DNA from 2 places in the Leuconostoc suionicum genome. Region 2 is predicted to be linked to the other one. Evidence: riboswitches for the same ligand, from Rfam matches in the RefSeq annotation. Region 2 holds a riboswitch; the other holds the start of a gene.
What was found. Region 2 has a riboswitch for FMN ahead of A6B45_RS06180 (ECF transporter S component). Riboswitches for the same ligand answer to the same signal wherever they lie in the genome.
Positions count from the first base shown of each region.

Region 1 (4,408 bases), 430 kb from region 2:
GCTAGAACGCCCCTTGCAATTGAAAGGGCTTCATTGACTGTAGCTGCCGTCGCAAATGATGCTAAACCGACCAAGTCTCCTTCATGTTCTCTATTTTTGTCATCGCTCAAAATAATCAGCTTACCTTTTTTCAGCTCTTTAACTGCTGTTTTAATTTTTTCTGTACTACTTGTCATTATTATTTTCCTTTCATTAAATATTTCGCCAAAATATCGGTTTCAACATTGACCAAATCATGTTCACATAATAATCCCAAAGTTGTTTTGGTTAATGTGAGTGGTATTAGACCGACTTGAAATACATCGTCTTTTGTTTGAACAATAGTCAGGCTCACACCTGATATAGTAACTGAACCTTTATTGACAATCTGATTTATTAGCTGATAGTCTGCTAATTTAAAAGTTAACAATGTGGTTTCTTCACTGTACTCTTTCTTGACTACTTCAGCCGTCTGATCTACATGACCCAAAACAAAATGACCATCAAATCGGTTGGAAACTAAAAGTGCTTTCTCCAAGTTTACTTTTTGCCCAACATGATAAAATTTAACAATGGTCGTTTCAAAAGTCGGTACCATAATGTCGAATTCAGCAAAATTTGATTCTAGCCGATTAATTGTTAAACAAATACCATCAACCATAATGCTATCGCCTACTCTGCTATCAGAAAAATAGTCTTCGGATGCAGCAATTTTTAAGCGCATTTCTTTATCATTACGATGATGGAGGCTTATCAAATGGCCAACTTCTTGTGTAATGCCTGTAAACATATTTACACTCTCCCTTGATTGTTTACATATATTTTTTTGACAGCATTACCAACATACAGCTGCTTTTGTGGTTTTTGATTGAAAGATATTCCTTTTAGTCCGCCCTCAGGTAATATTTTATTTGTGGTATAAATCAACATTTCTTGCCATAAATTTTGTTTCAAAAATGAATAAATCAAGCTTGGCCCGCCTTCAACCATCACAGATTGAATATGCTGTTTAGCTAAATCTATTAATACGCCTTTTAGCCCGTCAGATACTAATTTGGCATAGGCGCATTGGTTTGCAAAATTTATATTTTCGGTATATATTAACCAATTATCCGAGAAATTAAAATCTGTATCTCTTAAACGTCCACGTCGATCAATCACTATTTTCATTGGTTGTCTGTGATTAATGTCAATATATCTAACTGTTAATTTAGGGTGATCGATCAGCATTGTTTCGCTGCCTATCATAATTGCACTCTTAGATGCACGTTCTTTATGAACATCAACATCTGCTAAATAATCTGTTAGTTTCGTCTGTTCTCCAACTATTTTAGTAACAAGTCCATTTTGAGACGTTACTAATTTTAACTGAACATAGGGTAATTGCTTGTTGAAAAAAAAATCGAAAGCCGGATTAATAAGTTGATATTCTGTCGTATTTAAAACATCTACAATGAGCCCAGCTGCTTTTAAAATTTTAATACCTTTACTATTATTTGTAGGATTAGGATCCTTTTTACCAATCACAACACGATGCAATCCCCATCCTTTAATCGTTTCTGCACAAGACCCAACCTTCCCACGCGAAGCACAAGGTTCTAATGTAACATAAAGTGTTGCTCCTAAAACCTGGTTCTTATCTTTTACGTGGTTAAAGGCATTGATTTCCGCATGCTCTTTTCCAAATTCTGCGTGATATCCAGTGGCAATAATCTTATTCTTTTTGACAAGAACCGCACCGACTCTAGGGTTTTCAAAAGTTTTGTAGGGTAATCCCCTGGCTGCTTCATGCGCAGCCAAATTCATCCATGTTAAATCATTCATAGCTTACCTCCTGAATTTTTCAGGACAAAAAAACCGATGCGTTAAAAATACACATCGGGTTTATAGTAGTTTAGATTAATTCAAAAAAACCTAGACACAGCCAAAGCGGCTTTGCCTAAACTATTTTAAATCTTCTCCCATCCAGACTCTAACTGTCGGTCACAGAATTTCACTGTGTCAACCACGAAAATATCGTAGGTCACGGACTAAGGCCATAAGCCATCACCGTCGGTCGGGAATTACACCCTGCCCCGAAGATTAAATTATTTAACACTGTTAATTTATCATTAGAATTCTACAATGTCAATCAAAAAATAATTCCTAGATGCTTGAATCCATAAAAATTATAAACAAAAAAGACCGCCTAAAGCAGTCTTTTTTGTTTATAATTTTTCTCTGACTAATGGACAAGAAGCGCATCTCAAGGCACCATCTAGTAGTGAATGCCAAGTAAATACAATAGGAATAACGGTATAACCTTCTCGTTTCAAAGCTTCTTGCAAAGCTGTATGTCTCTTTTGTACAATAACTTTTTTAGGCCCAATCACCAAGACGTTGCCACCCATTTCTTTTCGAGTTTTGGCGTCTATATCAATAAACTTATAATCTTTAAGTTCGTTTGGTAAATCCTTTAATACAGGCTTGTGAATTATTGCTGTTTTGGGACCAATAATCGTCATACAACAATCTAAGTGTAGAATGGCATCATCATTTAAATACACAGGAATAACTTTCCATGGTTGATCAACAATATTATTTTCAAAATCCTTGTCTAAAATACTTTGTAACCATTTCACACCAGCCATATTACTTGCATACTTACCAATACCAACAAATACATTTGGATAATTGACGATTACATCGCCACCCTCAAGATATATTTTGTCTTTCTGATTTAACGTGTGAACTTGATTGTTCTTTTTAATAGCTTCAACAATTCTTTGATAGCCACGGCGTTCAATTTTTCGCATCTCAATTTGAACATTACCCTCAATTAAATGTTCACCAACACTCATTGTACTATCTCGGGCATACATTTGTCCCATACCATAAGGATCCTGTTTCGTCGGCGTTACTGCATCAACAGTATGTACTTTAACACCATTTGATTCTAGAATTTTTTTAAATTCCGCTAATTCATTTTGAAATTTTTTAGCAATAAAATTTGGTACTTTTTTGCCACGCAAAACTGTATAAATATGCTTTGTAACAAATTGCTTCCATTTTGCTGTATGCTCTTCTTGTTCAATTTCATGCGTGTCTGGAAAAAACAACTTTGTTGCATCCCCAATAATGACTTCTTTTAATGGACCGTATTCGTTATAAACATTTATTTTCATTTTTTCTTCCCCGTTTCATTAAACATAAACAAATTCTAAATGTACAAATTCATAATATGTTTGGAGTTCTTCTAAAATCCGACTTTTTTTATCTCGCAATAGTGCTGCATTTATTTTTTCACTTGTATCATCAATCATTACTTTTATGGAAAAATACATCCCTGTTTTGTAAATATGGCATTCATTCATTTTAATGTCACGTCCTAAATGCTTTGCTAGACAAACTTCAAATTCATTTTGAATCTTTTCATCAATCAAGCGTCCCCCGCAAATTTCAATAAATGCATTTTTCAATACTTTAACTGGTGTTGTAATTGAAAATAGAACAAGTAACACTGTTACAAAAAAATCACCAGTATATAATAAAAATCCCAAGCTAGAATTTTTTGGAATTAATAACACCAAGAACGCTGCTAATCCTATGCCCCCACACATGATTGAATCTATGCGCGTACTTTTTGACTCCGCGGATAACATCGTGCTTGCGCCTCCTATTTTACGGTTTTGACGACTGTAAAATAGAGAAATTGTTAAGCATAATATAACCATGACAATTTCATACGGAATGATTGGTGTTAAATCTAAGAGTTCTCCTTTATGGTAAACAAAGTACTGATATGCCTTCTGACTAACTTGTATAGTAGAAGTAGTCAATAGAATCAGTGTCATCGATGATTTAAAAGCCGCATACATTGGCTCAAACATAAAATGTCCCTGTGGAAAACGTTTACTTGTTTTAACACTGAACCTTGAAATCATAATTGCTGCTATTCCTGAAATCAAAGTCATGATTGTGAAATATGTGTCTACAAACAACGCTTGAATTTGAGTCAAGTAATAGACGAAAAGCCCTAAACTTCCCATAAGTAAGTTCATCGCCAAGCCAACCATGAATGCGCGTTGCTCAACTTTTTTTTGAGTCATAAAATTTTATCCATATCAGTTAGTTTATTTGCCAGCTTTATGAGTGAGCTAAACATGTCTATTTTGTTAGCCATTTTTGCTAATTATATGTGTACTTCATTTGACATTCAGTACCTCCTTTTTTCTTTTTAATTAACTAAAGTAATTACCTTAGTTAATTACTTTACAGCAATTTACCTGACCTGTCAATACATTTTATTCACTTAAAATAATTAAATTAGTATAAAAATGCCAACAAAAAAGCACTGTTTTTTATACAAACAATGCTTAAACATGAAAGTTATTTTTTCCACTTTACTAATTTACTTCAAACGAAAAACTATCTGCGAAACTCTGGAGCT
Region 1 is NZ_CP015247.1:799,397-803,804, reverse strand. Features, by position in the region: gene ribB (3,4-dihydroxy-2-butanone-4-phosphate synthase) at 1-176, opposite strand, end outside; gene A6B45_RS04050 (riboflavin synthase) at 179-769, opposite strand; gene ribD (bifunctional diaminohydroxyphosphoribosylaminopyrimidine deaminase/5-amino-6-(5-phosphoribosylamino)uracil reductase RibD) at 772-1,803, opposite strand; FMN riboswitch at 1,929-2,066, opposite strand; gene A6B45_RS04040 (dimethylarginine dimethylaminohydrolase family protein) at 2,187-3,143, opposite strand; gene A6B45_RS04035 (cation transporter) at 3,162-4,067, opposite strand; gene A6B45_RS04030 (glutamate synthase subunit beta) at 4,365-4,408, opposite strand, start outside.
Region 1: another riboswitch for FMN. It lies ahead of ribD (bifunctional diaminohydroxyphosphoribosylaminopyrimidine deaminase/5-amino-6-(5-phosphoribosylamino)uracil reductase RibD); the one in region 2 lies ahead of A6B45_RS06180 (ECF transporter S component).

Region 2 (4,408 bases):
CAACCCATAACTTTAGCTCCTGGTTTATCGTTAGGGGATTTACAAACAGCTTTTGCTCAACTATTGCGGCGAAAAAAGCAGGAAAAACCTATCAGAAGGCATGTTACTGCGGAAACATATTCTCTTAAGGAAGCTGTTAATAACATCAATAAACATTTTTTGCAGCATCAAACGGGTGAGATGATTCCATTTGCTTCTTTTTTTGATGATATTTACGAGCGGGAACATTTGGTAGTCACTTTTTTGGCGTTATTAGAAATGGCCAAAGATAAAAGATTAAAATTACACCAAGAACACCAACAACAAGAAATTTATGTAGAAATTGAGGCGTTTGGCGAAGATGAATAATTTAAGTCAAATAGAAGCACTATTGTTCGTATCTGGCGATGAGGGCATTTCCATGAAAAATATGAGCATTATCACTGGATTTGACCGTTCAGCAATACAAGGATTGCTTGAAGAACTTGTGGTAAAGTATGATACTGATTTAAGCAGTGCATTACAAATTCGTGAAAGTGACGATGTGTATCGCCTAGTGACTAAACCGGAACTTGGTGGCACAGTAAAACAGTATTTTGATTCACCCGTAAATGCAACATTATCGCAAGCACAACTCGAAACACTGGTTATTGTCGCTTATAAGCAACCAATTACACGTGTTGAAATTGATACAATTCGTGGTGTGCAATCCTCAGGGACTTTACAGAAGCTAGCATTAAGGCAACTAGTCCACGAAGTTGGCAGAAAAGACGAACCAGGACGTCCCATCATGTTTGGTACTACCGATGAATTTTTGGACTATTTTGGTTTGAAAAGTATTGAAGAACTACCTCCGTTACCTGATTTTAATATGTTAGAGTTAGGTGATGATATTGATGGAGAATTATTTACGAGTGCATTTGATGTACATCAATCAGAAAGTGAAAAAGAAAATGTCTGAAGAAGCACAGCGACTGCAAAAAATTATTGCCCAAGCGGGTCTAGCATCCCGACGGGGCGCCGAAGAATTGATCATCAAAGGACGTGTCCAAGTTAATGGGCAAACTGTTACTGAATTAGGTACAAAAGTTACTGCAAATGATAAAGTACAGGTCGACGGGGCGCCAATTGAAGGGCGTGAGAAGTTAGTTTATTACTTGTTAAATAAGCCTCGTGGGGTTGTGACAACCAATGATGATGAAAAAGGTCGTCGTACGGTGTTGGATATCTTAGAGGATGTGGATCAACGCGTTTATCCAGTTGGCCGTTTAGATTATGATACAACTGGTGTTTTGTTATTAACCAATGATGGTGTAGTTGCCAACCAATTAATGCATCCTAAAACTAAAGTCGATAAGACTTATGTTGCAAAAGTTGAAGGCATTGCAACCGAAGAAAAGTTAGCTCCTTTGAAACGTGGGGTGGTCCTAAAAGGTCGTAAAACTGCTCCAGCTCGCGTTTCCATTGAAAGAATTGAGCCAACAAAGAGAACAAGTATGGTCCGTCTAACTATTCATGAAGGTCGTAATCATCAGGTCAAAAACATGCTCGCGAAGGTTGGCCTACCAGTACAAAAGCTCAAGCGTGAGCAGTATGCCTTTTTTGATGTCACTGGTCTACAGCCGGGCGAGTATCGTAAATTAACAAGCGTAGAGATCAAACGCTTAAAGGCACAAGATTACAAATTGTTGCGTCGTAAGTAACACCGTGATACAATAAAATCAAATTTAATAATAACTTCAGGGTCGGGTGTGATTCCCAACCGGCGGTGAGACATGAATTTTCATGGTAAGCCCGCGACCTGCTTTTGCAGCTGATCTGGTCAAAATCCAGAGCCGACCGTAAAGTCGGGTATAAAGAAGTCTAAAAAAGAAAGTGAAAGCTGCATTTTTTGTTGTACCCTGACAAAATCTGTGGTTTTTTGTTTGCATCTACCGGTGAGGTAAGCAAACAAGAGGAAAGAAATATGTCAATTGTTCCTGTAACGCGAGTGCAACGTACTACATTAATTGCAATACTAAGCGCTGTTTCATTTGGTTTGATGCTGTTTCCCCAAGTGCCAATCATTCCTAGTGCCGATTTTTTAAAACTAGATTTTTCAATCGTACCAGTTGTCATTGGCTTATATTGGTTAAATTATTCTGCTTCGCTATGGATTATTTTAATCCGTACCTTGCTAAAGTTAATTTTGGCAAATGAGGGGGTCAACACTTATTTAGGATTACCGGTTAATTTATTGGTTGTGTTAGCTTTTGTCACAGTTTTAAAAATTACAATGTCTAATCTGGAGCAGTATAGTAGTTGGCAAAAAAAAATCATACCGTTAACGAGCAGCACGTTTGTCATGACAATTGTTGCGATTGTCATCAATTGGTTTGTAGCTATACCCTTGTATGCGAGATTTGCTAATTTCGATATTGCTAAATTCATTGGTTTAAAAAACTATTTTATCGGAATGGTATTACCGTTTAATCTTATTGAGGGTATTATATGGTTTGTCGTGAGTATGATCATATTAAGGGCAATACAGCCATTACAGAGAAGGTTTCATTCTTAACAAAACATTATGAGCAAAGTCGGTGTTGGTGTGGTAAAATTTTATGTGAACCAATAAAATGGAGGTCGTTTCTATGAACGATTTTGACCCAAACAACATGAGCCGATCAAAGCGGCCCAAAAAAGATAAACTCGAACCAAAATTTTCTCGAAAGTCAGATTCAAAATCCCCGAATAAAGGGTTTCGTGTTCTGCTTGTTGTATTAGCGCTTGCAATTATATCTTTTGTGCCTGTGTATGGCATGATTACTAACCAAAAATCATCCAAGCCACAAACGGCTGTTTCATCAAGTACAAAGCGTTCATCAACTACTAAATCTACATCATCTGAGTCTTCTGAATCATCATCATCCGAGTCAAGTGTATCAAGTTCTTCTGAAGAAGAATCAGTAAGTAGCAGTGAAGCCGCTTCAAGTGAGGAAGCTGCTAGTTCATCTTCTACTGAGACGGCTGAATCCAGTTCAGCATCAAGTAGTTCCACAACCACCACTGCAGTTTTGGGTACTAGTCAAACATTGTATAATTTTGCAGTTACACACGGGATGACAACTAGCCAAGTTATTGCATTAAATCCAGGGTTAACAGTTGACAATTACACACAGTATGCTGGTACTGCACTAAACATTCAGTAAGAGGACTTTTTTATTATTATGACGAATTTTCAAGTTGCCATTGATGGCCCAGCTTCTGCCGGTAAGTCTACTATTGCCAAAATTTTAGCAACAAAGCTAAATTTTGTGTATGTTGACACAGGTGCAATGTACAGAACAATAACTTTAGCTGCAAAAAAGAACGGCATTGCTTATAATGATGAAGAAAAAATAAAAAAATTATTGTCGCAAACGAAAATACGCTTTGAACCTGGTACACCAGTTCAACGTGTATTTTTGAATGATACCGATGTCACGGACGAAATTCGTTCCGCTGAAGTGACAAACAATGTATCTGTAGTGGCTTCCTTTGCGGATGTACGTTCTAACTTAGTCAATCGTCAACGCGAAATAGCTAATAGTAACAGTGTGATTATGGACGGCCGTGATATTGGCACAACTGTGTTACCAGAAGCAGATATCAAAATTTTTCTTGTAGCAAGTGTTGATGAACGTGCCCAACGACGTTATAAAGAAAATGTTGCTAAAGGAATAACTACTGATCTCGAAACATTGAAGCACGAAATTGAAGCACGAGATTACAAAGATTCTCATCGTCAAATTAGTCCACTGATACAAGCGAAGGACGCTATTTTAGTGGATACAACAGGAAAAAGTATTGACGAAGTTGTGTCTAAAATAGCCAATATTATTGAAAATAAAATTAGTTTTTAATTTACACGGTTAAACCGTGTTTTTTACTATACAAGAACTAAAATATTTGGTACACTATATTCATAGTGTAAATTGTAGGAGGACGTTTGACGTCATGAGTGAAACAAACAACGAGCTTTTAGCAGCTCTCGAGAGTGCAGATCAAATTAAGGTAGGAGATGTCGTTACAGGCGAAGTGCTAGCCGTTGATAACGATAACCAAGCAGTTATTGGTTTGCATACCGGTGAAGAAGGAGTTGTGCCAGCGCGTGAGTACTCAGACGATCGTAACATTAATCTGGCAGACGAATTGAAGGTTGGTGACAGTGTTGAAGCTGTTGTCATCTCTAATGTAACAAGCGACAAGGAAGGCGTATCTTACTTGTTGTCAAAGAAGCGTTTAGAAGCACGTAAGGCATGGGAAAACTTGTCATTTGGTGAAGGTGACACAGTTGATGCTAAGGTTATCAATGCCGTACGTGGTGGTTTAGTTGTCGATGTTAATGGTGTTCGTGGCTTTGTACCTGCATCAATGGTCGCTGATCGTTTCGTGTCAGATTTGAACCAGT
Region 2 is NZ_CP015247.1:1,226,837-1,231,244, reverse strand. Features, by position in the region: gene A6B45_RS06195 (segregation and condensation protein A) at 1-348, shown strand, start outside; gene scpB (SMC-Scp complex subunit ScpB) at 341-940, shown strand; gene A6B45_RS06185 (pseudouridine synthase) at 933-1,682, shown strand; FMN riboswitch at 1,711-1,847, shown strand; gene A6B45_RS06180 (ECF transporter S component) at 1,946-2,536, shown strand; gene A6B45_RS06175 (peptidoglycan-binding protein LysM) at 2,610-3,167, shown strand; gene cmk ((d)CMP kinase) at 3,183-3,860, shown strand; gene rpsA (30S ribosomal protein S1) at 3,955-4,408, shown strand, end outside.